2 regions of the Bradyrhizobium sp. I71 genome follow, and region 1 is predicted to be linked to the other one. Evidence: predicted binding sites of a transcription regulator. Region 1 holds the regulator's gene; the other holds the start of a gene.

Region 1 (7,716 bases):
CTGCCCGGTGCAGTCGGCCGCATTCCCGCATTCGGGATCGCGCCGCTGATCGCGGCGAGCCTCGGGATCATCGTGATGGGGCTGTTGCGCACGCCCCTGCGCTGGTCCGGTGCCCTGGTGCTGCTTGCCGCGATCCTCTGGGCGATGTCGGTGCGGCAGCCCGACATCCTGATTGCCGGGGATGGCGCGAGCGTCGCCGTGCGGGGCCGGGACGGGCGGCTGCATGTGATCCGCGCCAGCAAGGATGGCTTCCTGCTGAGGGAATGGTTGGCTGCCGATGCCGATCCGCGCGATGCCGGCAGCGCCTCGCTGGCCGACGGTGTGTCGTGTGACGAGTCCGGCTGCGTGACGCCGCTCGCGGACGGACGGCTTGTCGCGTTGGCGTTGCGCATCGACGCTCTGGCTGATGATTGCAGCCGCGCCGCGCTGGTGGTGACGGCGCGGCCCACGCCGCCCGATTGCGCGGCGATGGTGGTCGACAGGCCGCGGCTCGCCAGTCAGGGCGCGCTGGCTCTGACGCAGAGCGGTGACGGCTTCTCGGTTCGGGCGGTGAGGGCGAGAGGCACGAGCCGCCCCTGGCTGCCGGCCGGCGCCGGCGAGGGGGATTTCGACGGCAGCCTTGCGCCGAAGACGGCCGTGCCCCGCAACCGGGACGCAACGCCATCGGAGACGGACTTGCAGGCGGACGATTGAGGAGCGATGCGGGAGAGGTCGGTCGGGATCTCGCAGGACGCAAACCATACCATCTCGCCGGCCTCGGCCGGCGATGGCATTTCATTCCTGGCCCACGACCATCGGCCGGGGGCGACGACGTCAGCCGATCGGCAGGCGCGTGATCGTGGACCGCGTGTCGGCGACGATCTGCGGCTTGTGCTCGCGTTCGCCAACCGGCTGGGTCACCGGCAGTTGCAGCACCGTCGCGCGCTGGCCTTCGACGAGCTGTGTCACCAGCACGTATTTGCCGTCGGGGAATTCGATCGCGTCATGATGGCGATCGGGAATGTGCGGGTCGATCTTGCCGAACTTGCCGACGCGGGAGTTCACGGTGCGCGTCCAGATCCAGCGATTGTCGTAACGGACGTTGTCCGCGAAGGCGAGCTCCGTTCCCGGCAGCAAGCAGACCGCGACGGAGAGATCGGCTTCGGAGGCGAAGCCGCGCGTCGAGGTGCCGCGGAAGGTCGTCGTGACTATCGTCTCGCCGACTTCGGCGGGGCGCGTCGCGACAGCATGCAGGCTGTAGTCACACATCGGGTGCTCCTCATGCGAAGATAGCAACCCGCACCTCTTTTTGAGGCGCAGGCCTCTATCAGGGTGGAAGCACGCAACGCTCTGCTTCGTTGTAGGCAAATCTGCGGCTGGACGCCGCAAGCCGCGATCACATTATCTTTCCCGGATTCGATAGGAACAAAGCCGACGCCTGTGTATTCGGAAGGCGCGTGTCGGCGCCTCGCGGCGCCGACCAGCCAGAGCATTGCCAGCTCGCTTGCCGAATGGCGGTGCGATTGTATGGCAACGGCTTACGTCGCTGATGCTGCGATCGGCGCCGCAACATCGTCCATGGAAAGTCTGGCGCATCACGTGTCCTCGAACTCTCAGGCCCGCGAAGCGATGCTGCGTCGTGCGGCGTGTCGAGGATGGCGCCGAAAGAGGGGGCCGGACAATCTGAGCAGAACCGGAAAAACCATCCAGCCGGAGCGGACAGTGATCCGCTCCAATAGATATCGAACGACCGCTCAGTACTTGCGGTAAAGCCCGATCAGCTTGCCCTGAATCTTCACGCGGTTCGGCGGAAGAATGCGGACCTCATAGGCGGCATTGGCGGGCTCGAGCGCGATAGAGGCCCCGCGGCGGCGGAAGCGCTTGAGCGTGGCTTCCTCGTCGTCGATCAGCGCCACCACGATGTCGCCGGTATCGGCGCTCTCGTTGCGCTGGATCAGCGCCATGTCGCCGTCGAGGATGCCGGCCTCGACCATCGAATCGCCGCGCACTTCGAGCGCGTAGTGCTCGCCCGAGCCGAGCATGTCAGGCGGCACGCTGATGGTGTGGCTGCGGGTCTGCAGCGCCTCGATCGGCGTGCCGGCCGCGATGCGGCCCATCACGGGCACCGCGACGGGACGCTCGCCCTCGTCCACAGGCGGGCTGGAGGTCGTGCGGACCTTGCCGAGATTGCCCTCGATGACGCTCGGCGTGAAGCCGCGGCGACTGCCGGCGGCGGCCTGCAACTCGGGCAGCTTGATCACCTCGATGGCGCGGGCGCGGTTGGGCAGGCGGCGGATGAAGCCGCGCTCCTCAAGCGCAGTGATCAGGCGATGGATGCCTGACTTCGAGCGCAGGTCGAGCGCATCTTTCATCTCGTCGAAGGACGGCGGCACGCCGCTTTCCTTCAGACGTTCGCTGATGAATCGCAGAAGCTCGTATTGTTTGCGCGTCAACATCTCGACCAAAATCCCCCGGTTGATGTCGTTCAATTCCGAGACGAGGAAGTCAGCGATAAGCTGCTACACGTTCGAAACAAATCATGAACGGACACTATATGTTCGATATGTGTTCCGCAACTGCTTAATTTACGGTGAACAGAGCGAAGCTCGCGCCATGCGTGTGGCCGTGCAGCTCACACCGGCAGGCGCAGCACCTCGCAAGGCGTGCCGGCCTCGGCCCTCGGCGCGAACGGTGCGCGCACGAGAAGTACCTGCGCCGCAGCGAGATTCGCAAGCAGAGAGGAGTCCTGATGGCTGACGGGAAGGGCGACGAGCGTGCCGTCGTCACGCTGTTCCAGGCGCGCACGCAGATAGTCCTCGCGCTGGTCGTTGGCACCGAGATCGCGGCCCAGCACGGCGCGCTCGCGGCGATGATGAATCACTGAACGGCCCGACAGGGCGCGAATCAACGGCACCATGAACAGGAAGGCGCACACGTAAGACGACACGGGATTGCCGGGCAGGCCGATCACGCGCATTGCGCCGAGCCGTCCGTGCATCATCGGCTTGCCGGGCCGAATCGCGATCTTCCAGAACGCCATCGAGATGCCTTCGTCCTTGAGCGCCTGCTGGACCAGATCGTGGTCGCCGACCGAGGCACCGCCGGTCGTGATCAGGATGTCGGCGCCGCTCTCCCGGGCGCGACGGATGCCGGCGGAAGTGGCCTCCAGCGTATCGGCGGCAATGCCGAGGTCGATGGTCTCGGCGCCCGCGCTGCGGGCGAGCGCGTGCAGGGCATAGCCATTGGAATAGACGATCTGGCCGTGACCGGGCGTGGTGCCGGGCATCACCAGCTCGTCGCCGGTGGCGAGAATCGCGACCCTCGGACGGCGGCAGACGGCGAGATGCGGGTGATTCATTCCGGCGGCCAGCGCGAGATCGCGCTCCGTGAGACGGCTTCCCTTGCGGAGCAGCACGTCTCCCTCGCGGAAGTCGACACCGGCGGGGCGGATGTGCCGCCCGGAAATCGCGGCTTCCTTGATCGTGACAAGCTTGCCTTCCGCGACAGTGTCCTCCTGGATCACGACCGCATCGGCGCCGTCGGGAACGACGCCGCCGGTGAAGATCCGCACGGCTTCGCCGGGGCCAACCCTTCCCGCGAACGGGCGACCCGCCGCGACCTCGCCGACCACCGCCAGCCTGGAATCGACCGTTGCCGCGTCAGCCGCGCGCACGGCGTAGCCGTCCATCGCCGACATGGCCTGCGGTGGCTGCGTGCGCCGCGCCGCGACGTCGCGCGCAAGCACGCGATGGTAGGCCTCATCGAGGGAAACCATCTCTTCAGGTAGCGGCTCTGCATCCGCCAGCACCGCGGCAAGCGCGTCAGAAACGGGCATGAGGGCCACGAGCGGAAACTCCTGCAAATCGTTGGCGAGAGTTCTAGCCGAGTGCAGGCGCGAGGCAAAGCAGCACGCAGGATGATTTATCCGGCGCGATTTCCGTCGCGGCGGCGGGAGTTCACGTCCGCCGCGGCATGATCCTGAAGGCGAGACAGACCGGCACGAGGATAGCCATGGCGAGGACGAGAATGACGAGCGCCACGGCCGACATCGGTCAACGTCCTGCCGGATCGCTCGGACCGACATCCGGTGCGACGTCGGGAGCTCTGGGATTCGGATCCTTGTCAGGCAGCGGATCGGCCAGGGACTTCAGGTCGGCCGCCTTGCTGATCAGCTTGGCGGAAAGGTCAGAATCCGAGGTGGTTCTGGCGAATTCAAGCAGGAGAGAGGCTTGCTTGGTGAGATAGGTTTTGCCCAGCACGTCGATCAATCCGATGTAGAAGTCCCAACGGACTCATGAGTCCGAAGGGTGGTACTCCGTTCCCGGAACTCCGTACAAAAATGCACAAAGCGGCTCGGTTCCTCATCTCCTGCAAATTTGGCTCCGGGAACCGCGGGCATGACCTGTCGCGGCGACTGCCTGGCATTCAGATGCCAAGCGCCCTCAACGCATTCCCGACGTCGCCGGGTGACGTCACGTGCACGGCGTTCAAGCCGCGCGCCCGCGCGCCCTCGATGTTCTCGGCGAGGTCATCGAAGAATACGATGCGACCGGCCGGCACGCCGATCGCGGCGACGACGTGGTCGAACGCCTCCGGGTCCGGTTTGCGCAGGCCGATGCTGGACGACAGATACAGCTCGCGGAAGTGGCCGAGCACGCCGGCATATTCCTTTGAGAAATAGTCCACATGCGGCCGATTGGTGTTGGAGAAGGCATAGAGCGGCATCTGCTTCGCCGCGCGCGGCAACAGCTCGGCGATGTCGGGCATCTCGCCTGCGAAGATCGCGTTCCAGCCTTCCAGGAACTGCGCGTCCGAGATGCCGATTCCAAGTGACGCGCGCAGCGAGGCGAAATAGTCCTCGTCGCTGATCTTGCCCATCTCGTGCAGCCGGTAGGCCTCGTCACGCGCATAGCGCGCGACGATGGCCTCGGGCTGGCAACCGGCATGTCCCGCCCAGCAGGCGATCGCCTTGGAGAAGTCGATGTCGAGCACGACGCGCCCGAGGTCGAACAGAAGCGCATCCGCGCTGCCGGGAGAAAGCGATGTCATTGCGTCCTTTTCACTTCAGTATCGGCAAGTCAGTAGCGATAGGGTTCATGGTCGAACAGCGGGAACGCGCTGAACACGCTGGGCGCGTTGGTGGCGGTCGCCGGATGCAGGCAGGATTTGTCGACCTCGGCGAATGAGGTGGCGCCCAGGAGGCCAAGGCAGCGCAGCACCTCGTCCTCGAGCAGTTCCAGCATCCGGGTGACACCGGCTTCGCCCGCCGCCGCCAGCGCCCAGCATTGCAGCCGCCCGATGCCGACGAGGTCCGCGCCCGCCGCGATCGCCTTGACGATGTCGGTGCCGCGACAGATGCCGCCGTCGACCATGATCTTGGCGCGGCCCTTCACGGCATCGACAATTTCAGGCAGCACATGCATGGCGCCGCGGCCGTGGTCGAGCTGGCGGCCGCCATGGTTGGAGACGTAAATCCACTCGACGCCGTGATCGAGCGCGATCAGCGCGTCCTCGGCGGTGGCAATGCCCTTGAGGATCAGCGGTATTTTGAACTTGTCCTTGATCATCTTCACGGTCCGCCACTCCAGGCCCTTCTGGAAATCGCCGCCGGTGGCGCGCAGACGGCTCTCGCGAACGTAGCGCTTGGCGATGTCGCGTTCACGACGGCTGTAATGGGCGGTGTCGACGGTCAGGCAGAAGGCGGCATAGGCGTTCTGCTCGGCCCGGCTGACGACATCGGCGACGAAGGCATCGTCGCCGCGGACATAAAGCTGATAGAGTCGCAGCGCGTCGGGTGCGGCTTCGGCGGTCGTCTCCAGTCCTGGCTCGGATACCGAGCTCAGCATGTGCGCCGCACCGAAAGTGCCGGCGGCGCGTGCCACGCTTGCCGCGCCATCCGGATCGAAGATCTCGAGGGCGCCGACCGGGGCGAGCACCACCGGCAGGCGCATCCTGCGGCCGAATTGATCGACCCCTCCGTCGACCCTGCGGACATCGCGCAGCACGCGCGGGCGGAAGGCGATCTCGTCCAGCGCCATGCGGTTGCGGCGCATCGTGGTCTCGGTCTCGGCCGCGCCGACGATGTAGTCCCAGGCGTTCTGGTTCAGGTTGGCGCGCGCTTTCCGGATGAACTCGTGCAGGTTCTGGAACGGCTCGCTGCTGGCGCCGAGTTCGACGTTCCTTTCAGGCCGGATGCGGGGCGCTTCGTTCATTGTTGTCCTCCCGAGAATTTGAAGTCTTGTCGTCATCGCCTATCGCGTCCGGCCCTCCAAAACCATCCTAAAATCGCATAGCTGCGAGGCGTGGGCGGCCCGACCGGTTTGCGCTTGCGCGAACAGTTTCGGAACGTTGCCAAAAGTTTAGTCCAAGGCGAAGGGATTTCTTCGGTATACCCGCCAGCGTGGCATCCCGGCCATGAAGAAACCGGAATGGTATTGTGAGAAGTGGGCTGGATCGCCATTTGCATGGCGCTCCCAAGCCGAAGAGAACCGCCAAGCAAAAGGCTACGTCATCCATGCGGAAAACCCTGCTGTTCCCCCTCGGCGCGCTCACCGGAGCGTGTCTGACTCTTCTGGTAGCCGGCCCGCACAGCGGAGTATGGGCGGCGCGGGCGGCAGCGAGCGCGGATGATGCCTATTCCCAGCTCAATTTGTTCGGCGCGGTGTTCGAGCGGGTCAAGGCCAGCTATGTCGAGAAGCCCGACAACGCCAAGCTGATCGAGGGCGCGATCACCGGCATGGTGACCTCGCTCGATCCGCACTCACGCTACATGAACGCCAAGGCCTGGACCGAGATGCAGGAGACCACCTCCGGCGAGTTCGGCGGGCTCGGCATCGAGGTCACCATGGAGGAGGGCCTCGTCAAGGTGGTCTCGCCGATCGACGATACGCCGGCCTCGAAGGCCGGCATCATGTCCGGCGACCTCATCAGCAAGATCGACGGCGAGGCGGTGCAGGGCATGACGCTCGAGCAGGCCGTCAACAAGATGAAGGGCCCGGTCGACACCAAGACCAAGCTCACCATCGTGCGCAAGGGCGCGGACGCGCCGCTCGACGTTTCGATCACGCGCGAAATCATCCATGTGCGCCCGGTGCGCTTCCACGTCGAGAACGGCGACATCGGTTATATCCGCGTCACCTCTTTCAACGAGCAGACCACCGACGGACTGAAGAAGGCGATCGCGTCGATCTCCAGGCAGGTCCCGGCCGAGAAGCTCGCAGGCTACGTGATGGATCTGCGCAACAATCCGGGCGGACTGCTCGATCAGGCCGTATCGGTGTCGAGCGCCTTCCTGCAGCGGGGCGAGGTCGTCTCGACCCGCGGCCGCAATCCGGAAGAGACTCAGCGTTTCACCGCGCATGGTGGCGATCTCACCAAGGGCAAGCCGCTCGTGGTCCTGATCAATGGCGGATCGGCCTCGGCCTCGGAGATCGTGGCCGGCGCGCTGCACGACCACAAGCGCGCGACGCTGATCGGCACGCGCTCGTTCGGCAAGGGCTCGGTGCAGACCATCATTCCGCTCGGCTCCGGCAACGGCGCGCTGGCGCTGACCACGGCGCGCTACTACACGCCGTCGGGCCGCTCGATCCAGGCCCAGGGTATCGCGCCCGACATCGAAATCCTCCAGGACGTGCCGCCCGAGCTGAAGGGCCGGATGGACACCATGGCGGAATCCCAGATGCGCGGCCATCTGTCGGCTGCCGACGGCACCGAGCAGACCGGATCGCAGTCCTATGT
Region 2 (7,716 bases), 2.4 Mb from region 1:
GCGGCGAAGCTCTTTTCTTCGAGGTGCCGATGCTCGATGTTCCCCATGCAACGACGACCGAACAGAACGAGACTCGTTTCGATCTTCGCAAGGAGGCCGAAGCGGCCGGGATCACCGATACGCTGCAACAGCTCGATCAGGAGCTGATCGGGCTCAAGCCGGTGAAGGACCGCGTGCGCCAGATCGCCTCGCTGCTGCTGGTCGAACGCATCCGGCAGCGGGCGGGACTGGCCTCCGCGCCGCCGACGCTGCACATGTCCTTCACGGGCAATCCCGGCACCGGCAAGACGACCGTGGCGCTACGCATGGCCAAGATCCTGTACGGCCTCGGCTTCGTGCGGCGCGGGCAGGTGATCTCCGTGACGCGCGACGACCTCGTCGGCCAGTATATCGGCCACACCGCGCCGAAGACCAAGGAGATCCTGAAGAAGGCGATGGGCGGCGTGTTGTTCATCGACGAAGCCTATTACCTGCATCGGCCCGACAACGAGCGCGACTACGGTCAGGAAGCCATCGAGATCCTGCTCCAGGTGATGGAGAACCAGCGCGAAGACCTCGTGGTGATCCTTGCCGGCTATGGCGAGCGGATGACGAGCTTCTTCGCCTCCAATCCCGGCTTCCGCTCGCGCATCGCGCACCACATCGAATTTCCTGACTATGGGGAAGCCGAGCTGCTCGTGATCGCCGAGCTGATGCTGAAGGAGCGCGGCTATCGCTTCTCGGCGGCCGCGCGCGAGGCTTTCGAGAAGTATATCGAATTTCGCCGGACCCAGCCGTTTTTCTCCAACGCCCGTTCGATCCGCAACGCCGTCGACCGCATTCGTCTGCGGCAGGCCGATCGCCTGGTGTCCGATCTCGACCGCATGCTCGATGTCGCCGACCTCGAAACCATTGATCCCGCGGACGTCCTTGCGAGCCGCGTCTTCAGCGGCGGCGCCGATGCGCGGAGTGCAAAGCCATGACCGGAGAGATCGTCATTGCGCCCTCGATTCTGGCTGCGGATTTCGCACGTCTCGGCGAGGAGGTCGCGGCCATCGACACCGCCGGCGCCGATTGGATCCATTGCGACGTCATGGACGGGCATTTCGTGCCGAACATCAGTTTCGGTGCTGACGTCATCAAGGCGATCCGGCCGTTGACGAACAAGGTCTTCGACGTGCATCTGATGATCGCGCCGACCGATCCCTATCTCGAGGCGTTCGCGAAAGCCGGAGCGGACCTCATCACGGTGCACGCCGAAGCCGGCCCGCATCTCGACCGCTCGCTCCAGGCGATCCGCTCGCTCGGCAGGAAGGCTGGCGTCAGCCTTTGTCCGTCGACGCCGGAGGCGACGATCGAATATGTGCTCGACCGTATAGATCTCGTGCTGGTGATGACGGTCAATCCAGGCTTTGGTGGCCAATCATTCATCGGGTCGCAGATCGAGAAGATCAGGCGGATTAGGGCCATGATCGGCGAGCGGCCGATCCGTCTTGAAGTCGATGGCGGCGTCACGCGCGACAATGCCGCTGCCGTGACTGCAGCGGGCGCCGACACGCTGGTCGCGGGTTCCGCCGTGTTTCGTGGCAGGGGCGCGGCCGAATATGCCGCCAATATCGCGGCCATTCGCGCCGCCGCCGAGGCCGGCCGAGTTCCGCACCTGCAAAACAGTTCTGCGCAGCGGATGCGCGCAAGCGATGGAGGCCGTAGCCGGTAGTCTAGAGAAGGCCGAGCGCTCCTGGGCGCAATTTGGAACTTTGACCCGCCTACGCATTTCCCAAGAACGAGCCGAGATTAGGCGAGGGGGCGCAGCAAATCTTTTGCACAATCGCCATCGGCCTGACGTAAACTAAGGCAATAACCTCGGCAGATGCGAGGGAGGGTCTCATGGAGAACGTACGTCGCTACCGGGCGCTGGCGTCCCTCTGTCGTCAGCAGGCAGCCTACCGGCCGCTCCAGACCTGGGAACTCCTCGGCCAGGCCGAACATTTCGAACACCTCGCCGAAGTCGAACTCAAGGCGCATTTCGACGCCTGCAATGTGCAACGCGACGGGGACAACACTGCTGCGCCCCCGCCCTGGCAGGCTCCCGTCGCGGCGTAATGGCGCCAAGCCGGCTCGCCTCAATGCGACATCAGCGTCGGCACTGTCATGGCTTCCAGCATGGCGCGGGTGACGCCCCCGAGAACGCGCTCCTGCAACCGCGAATGGCCGTAGCCGCCCATCACCAGGAGATCGAGGCTCTCGTCGGCCGCCAGCGACAGGATGGTCGGCTGAATGTCGGCGCGCGCTGCCGACAGGCTGACCGTGCGGGTCGGCAGTCCGCGCCGGCCGAGATGTTTTGCCAGACTGCTCGCTGAAGCCTCGCCGGAGACGGCGTCGGCCTCGTTGATGGTGATGATCACGATCTCTGCGGCGCGCGCCAGGAACGTCGCTGCGTCGCGCACGGCACGGGCAGCGAGGCGGCTGCCGTCCCAGCAGATGCCGATCCGGTTCGCCTTGAAGGCTCCACGGAAGGTGTAGGGCAGGAACAGCACCGGGCCGCCCGCCTGAAACAGGATCTCGCCTGGCACGTCGTTGTCAAACGCGCCTTGCGTCGGATCCGGCTGGAGCACGATGTTGAGATCGTGCAGGCGCGCCATCTCGCCGAGCGAGACGGCTGCATCCGCCGGGATCGCGCCGAGCGCGTGGCAGGCGTAGGAGATGCCGGCGTTCGCCGCTTCGCTCCTGAACACCGCGAGCGCGGCCTCGGCCCGCTCCACGGCCCGCTCGCGCTCCAGTTCGAACACGGCCGCCACCGCCGCGCCGCCCTCCATCACGTAAGCTGCACTGGTTGCGACATAGCCGACCGCGACCGCGTCGAGATGGGCGTTGAGATACGACGCGAGCGAGATCGAGCCCTCGATCGCGGGCCGCATGGGACGTTCGGTGGGAATGTGGACGAGAATGTCTTTGTACATGGCGCGCCTCCGGTGGACCTCATGAGCGCAGTTTTTCACTGCGCGAAGCGCCCGTGTTGAGCTGCATCAAATGGGCGGCGGCGATCTGCCTGCTGCGCCCGCTCTCCCGTTCTTTGCCGAGATTTAATCGGATGGACGGGACGCCGTAAGGTGGCAGCGACCATGTTGAGGGCAAGGCGACATCAGCTCAACATGGATATTTCGACATGAACGATCGCGTCAATTCCGACACCACCACGTCCCGCAAGATCTTGAGGCCGCGCCGGCTCGTGCTGCTCGGCACCGTGGCCGCGCTGGGCGTGGCCGCCCTGTCAATGGCGCCAGGCTCTGCGCCGTTCGGTACGAACTCCTTCATTGCGCCGGCTCAGGCTGCGGAAGCCGCCGCGACGCCGCCGGGCTTCGGCGATCTGGTCAGCAAGGTCAAACCCGCGGTGATCTCGGTGCGGGTGAAGATCGACCAGAACAACGACAAGACCGCGATGCTGCAGCAGAACCGGATGGATTCGGACGAGAATACGCCGTTCGACCAGTTCTCGCGACAGTTCGGCTTCCGCTCCCCGGGCGGCATGAACGGCATGCCGCGCCAGCGCCATCAGATGATCACGGGCGAAGGCTCCGGCTTCTTCATTTCCGCCGACGGTTATGCCGTGACCAACAACCACGTCGTCGACCACGCCGAGTCCGTCCAGGTGACGATGGATGACGGCACGACCTACACTGCGAAAGTCGTCGGCACCGATCCGAAGACCGATCTCGCGCTGATCAAGGTCGATGGCAAGAAGGACTTTCCGTTCGTCAAATTCTCCGACCAGAAGCCGCGCATCGGCGACTGGGTGGTCGCGGTCGGCAATCCCTTTGGTCTTGGCGGCACTGTGACCGCGGGCATCGTCTCGGCCAGCGGCCGTGATATCGGCAATGGTCCCTATGACGATTTCATCCAGATCGATGCGCCCATCAACAAGGGCAATTCCGGCGGCCCGGCCTTCGACATGAACGGCAACGTGATCGGCGTGAACACTGCGATCTTCTCGCCCTCGGGCGGCTCGGTCGGCATCGGCTTCGACATTCCGGCCTCGACCGCCAAGCTCGTCGTCGCGCAATTGAAGGATAAGGGTGTGGTCACCCGAGGCTGGCTCGGCGTGCAGGTGCAGCCCGTGACATCGGATATTGCCGACAGCCTCGGCCTCAAGGAGGCGCGCGGGGCGATCGTCGACAATCCGCAGGATGGCAGCCCGGCGGCGAAGGCCGGCATCGAGGCGGGGGACGTCATCACCGCCGTCAACGGCACCACGATCAAGGACTCCCGCGACCTCGCCCGCACCATCGCCACCTTGGCGCCGGGCACGTCCGTGAAGCTCGACGTCTTCCGCAAGGGCGACAGCAAAACGGTGACCCTGGCGCTCGGCGAGCTGCCGAACGAGCGGCAAGCCAAAGGAAATGGCAATGCCGACGAGGGCAGAGGGCAGCCGAATGCCGGCACGCCGCGCCTCGGCCTCAGCCTGGCGCCGGCAGGTGACGTCCAGGGCGCGGGCCAGAAGGGTGTCGTCGTCACCGAGGTCGATCCGCAAGGGCCGGCGGCACAGCGCGGCATTCAGACCGGCGACGTCATCCTCAATGTCGGCGGCAAGGCCGTTGCCAATGTCGGCGACGTCCGTTCGGAGCTGGCGCAGGCCAAATCGTCGGGCAAGCGCAGCGTGCTGTTGCAGGTCAAAAGCGCGGAGGCGACGAGATTCGTCGCAGTTCCGCTCGCGTAGAGACGCGCGCATCGAGCGACGCAGATCAAAAAAGGCGGCCCTCGGGCCGCCTTTCCCGTTCAGCCTCGAAATTCCCGTTGGGTTATTGATAACATTCTCGTTAACCACAGGAATGGTGACGCAGTTCGTCCGAAAAAGCCGTGTTCGCTCATCACAGTTCCAGCACCGCTGCGGCAAGGGAGTCGCAAAGGTGGGTTGCAGTCGTGGAACTTCGAGCCTGCCGCTGCTTTGTGGAACTTGCCGGCGGTTCGCATTTGATCGGTGCCGACATGGTTCGATTGAAGCTCTCGCGGAGGAGTACACTGTTCGTAGCGTCATTGGTGCTCTGGGGCGGAAACGCGCTCGGGCGTGACGACGGCCGCTACGCGAACTCCCCCCTGAAACCATGGTTCGACAGTCTGCGCAGCCAGCTCGGCCCGTGCTGCTCGGATGCGGATGGATTTGCCGTCGCCGATCCCGACTGGGAGTCGCACAACGGGCGTTACCGCGTGCGTCTGGACGGGCAGTGGATAGATGTGCCGGACGAAGCCGTCATCACCGAGCCAAACCGGGCCGGCCGCACCATGGTGTGGCCGGTGAAGACGGCGTTCGGGATTTCGATCCGCTGCTTCATGCCGGGCAGCATGATCTGAGACAGGTCAGCGTCAGCGTTTGCTGGATTTGCGCTTCGACGACTTCTTTGACGACTTGCTTGACTTAGACGATTTTCTCGACGTCTTCTTGGCACTCTTCCGCTTCGATGCCTTCTTCGGGACCTTCTTGCCCTTCTTGCGCGCCTTCGACAGTCCGATCGCGATTGCCTGCTTGCGGCTCTTCACGCGGCCGCCGCGTCCCCCGCGCCCGCTCTTCGCGGTACCCTTTTTGTAGCGCCGCATCTCGCTTTCGACATCGCTGCCGGAGCTGCGTGAGTAGCGACGTTTCTTTGCCTTGCGTGCCATCCATGCTCTCCCTTGGCGAGGAGAACCGTTCGGCTCCGCCATGGTTCCGGCAGCGCGTACACAACGTGCAGGTGCGCGGCGCAGCTAGAAGGAGTTCGCCAATTCGATCTCCGCCTCCAGCGCCTGGATGCGCCGTGCAGCCTCACCGAAGGACAGGTCCCGTGCAAATTGGGCGGGTTGATAGGCCTCATCGCTCAGCCGCTTCAGCCTGAGACCCTGCGCCCGCGTCATCTGCTCGCCGAGAAAAACCCTGGCGTCGTATTTACCTTGAACCTGCATCTGCATTCTCCGTTCTGAAATCGTGACTTGACTATATGTTCTTATTTTGTTCTAACAAGCCATGGACAACAGAATTAATGAAATTCGACGTAAAATCAGAGTCTTGAGGCTCGAAATGGCCGACGTCGAGGCGTCGGTGCGCGATCTCGTCGAGCGCGGCTGCGACTGCACGGAAAGGGCCCTGGCGCAGATGGATCTGCGCCGGAGAATCAACCTCCTGATCGGCGAATGGAAGGCAGCTGGCGGCAGCGACGTTCTGCCTGACGTCCGCGACCGGGTGCGCCTTCGTCCCGCGAAGACGGGCAATCCCGTGCGCGCGAGCGGGCCCCGCTGATCAGGGAGCGCGGCGGAGGAGGAGCTGGACGCGCACCGGATTTGAAACTGCGCCCGAGTCCCAAGAGAAAGGGCCCCGCAACGGGCGGGGCCCTCGATGGATTTCCAGGGAGTGGCCTATTTGGTGTTGGTCATGCCGCCTTTGTTCGTCATGGTACCGCCCTGATCGGAGCCGGGGCCGGAGCCGCCTTGGCCGGAAGGATCAGCGCCCTTGGAAGACTTGGTGTTGGCGCCGGTGGTCTGCGACGATGACATCGAGGATCCATGCTTGGCCTTGTGTGACTTGGCCTGCACGGCGAACGGCGCGGCGGCAAGGCCGGTTGCCAACATTACGGCGAGAGCGAGTTTGGTCGTCTTCATGCGGGAAACTCCCTGAGTTAATTTGACGCAGGCAGCCAACCGCTCTTCGCCGCAGGAGTTCCCGACAAAGCATCTCCCGCGGGTCACGCGCGCTTCAAGATTGCTTGTCCTCCTCAATGATGAACACGACGCCGGTGAGCGTCGCACCGATCGCGAACGTCGTCACCAAGGTGAGAGTGAAGACCAGAATGGCCTGGCTTCCGCCGTTATTGAGCAGGTTGGCCACGGCTGGATTGGACAGGACGAGCATGAGGCTGAAGGTGAGGCCGAGGGCCGCGCCCATCATTGCATGCGTCATCAGCTTGATAAGTCCGCTGGCAGAGATCAGCTCAGACGACTTCTTCGTGCGCATGGGAGTGCATCCCGAATTGGCATGCAAACACCCGCGTGCTTGTCCGGTTCCATTCGGTTGAAATAATTGTCATCGCCCGCTTCATCCGACGTTCATGCCGGGCTTGCGAGGATGAGTGCCATCAAAACGGGAACATGGATATGGGTAAGGTCGTCTTTCTTTACCGCTCGCTGGCCTATCGCAACGCGGCTGCGGACATCCTGCGCAAGGCCCGCAGGCTCCCGCGCGGAGCAGAGCGAAGCGCGGCGCGCCGCTACGCCAGGGCCCTGCGCGATCTCGCCCGGACGGAAGCCTGGCTGGAAGGGCGGGTTCCGCGCGAACCGCGGATGGCCCAGCGCATGACGAGCGCAGTGTCCGGTTAACCGGATGCGCGCTGCAATTCTGCGGAGCCGCCGGTGTCGAACTTGCCGGGTCCGGCGGTGGCCGTCCTGCGCGTCAGCGGCACCTCCAGGCGGCACAACAGACCTTCGGCGCGCCAATCGAACTGCGCCTGTCCGCCAAGCTGGGACTCGACGCTCGCAAGCAGGCTTCGCGTTCCGAAGCCGCGAGATTTCGGTGCCATGACCAGCGGACCGCCGGATTCCTCCCAGCTCAGCGTGAGCAGCTCGTCCTCGACCTGCCAATCGATTGCAAGCCGCCCCGATCGAGTCGAGAGTGCGCCATACTTGGCCGAGTTGGTGAAGAGCTCGTGGAGCGCGAGCGCAAGCGTCTGGGCCGTCGCCGGCAGCAACTGAACTTCGGGACCGGCCAATCTGATCTGG

Evidence for each region. The regulator LexA, encoded in region 1, represses DNA repair genes until DNA is damaged. The targets are predictions, from matches to a motif close to TGTTCNNNNTGTGTTCNG.
Region 2: a site for LexA is predicted at 5,947-5,964, ahead of FJV43_RS26285 (DUF3072 domain-containing protein). Genes of this name have one in related genera too.

What each region holds. Positions count from the first base shown of each region.
Region 1 is NZ_CP059398.1:7,823,551-7,831,266, reverse strand. Features, by position in the region: gene FJV43_RS00005 (ComEC/Rec2 family competence protein) at 1-693, shown strand, start outside; gene FJV43_RS37125 (hypothetical protein) at 814-1,248, opposite strand; gene lexA (transcriptional repressor LexA) at 1,734-2,435, opposite strand; gene glp (gephyrin-like molybdotransferase Glp) at 2,612-3,823, opposite strand; gene FJV43_RS37110 (hypothetical protein) at 4,032-4,238, opposite strand; gene FJV43_RS37105 (HAD-IA family hydrolase) at 4,405-5,028, opposite strand; gene FJV43_RS37100 (alpha-hydroxy acid oxidase) at 5,058-6,191, opposite strand; gene FJV43_RS37095 (S41 family peptidase) at 6,494-7,716, shown strand, end outside.
Region 2 is NZ_CP059398.1:5,453,877-5,461,592, forward strand. Features, by position in the region: gene cbbX (CbbX protein) at 30-962, shown strand; gene rpe (ribulose-phosphate 3-epimerase) at 959-1,696, shown strand; gene FJV43_RS26260 (hypothetical protein) at 1,867-2,082, shown strand; gene FJV43_RS26265 (universal stress protein) at 2,103-2,939, opposite strand; gene FJV43_RS26270 (Do family serine endopeptidase) at 3,146-4,693, shown strand; gene FJV43_RS26275 (hypothetical protein) at 4,948-5,325, shown strand; gene FJV43_RS26280 (DUF6496 domain-containing protein) at 5,338-5,631, opposite strand; gene FJV43_RS26285 (DUF3072 domain-containing protein) at 5,716-5,910, opposite strand; gene FJV43_RS26290 (hypothetical protein) at 6,026-6,244, shown strand; gene FJV43_RS26295 (hypothetical protein) at 6,361-6,603, opposite strand; gene FJV43_RS26300 (hypothetical protein) at 6,698-6,955, opposite strand; gene FJV43_RS26305 (hypothetical protein) at 7,096-7,317, shown strand; gene FJV43_RS26310 (HWE histidine kinase domain-containing protein) at 7,314-7,716, opposite strand, start outside.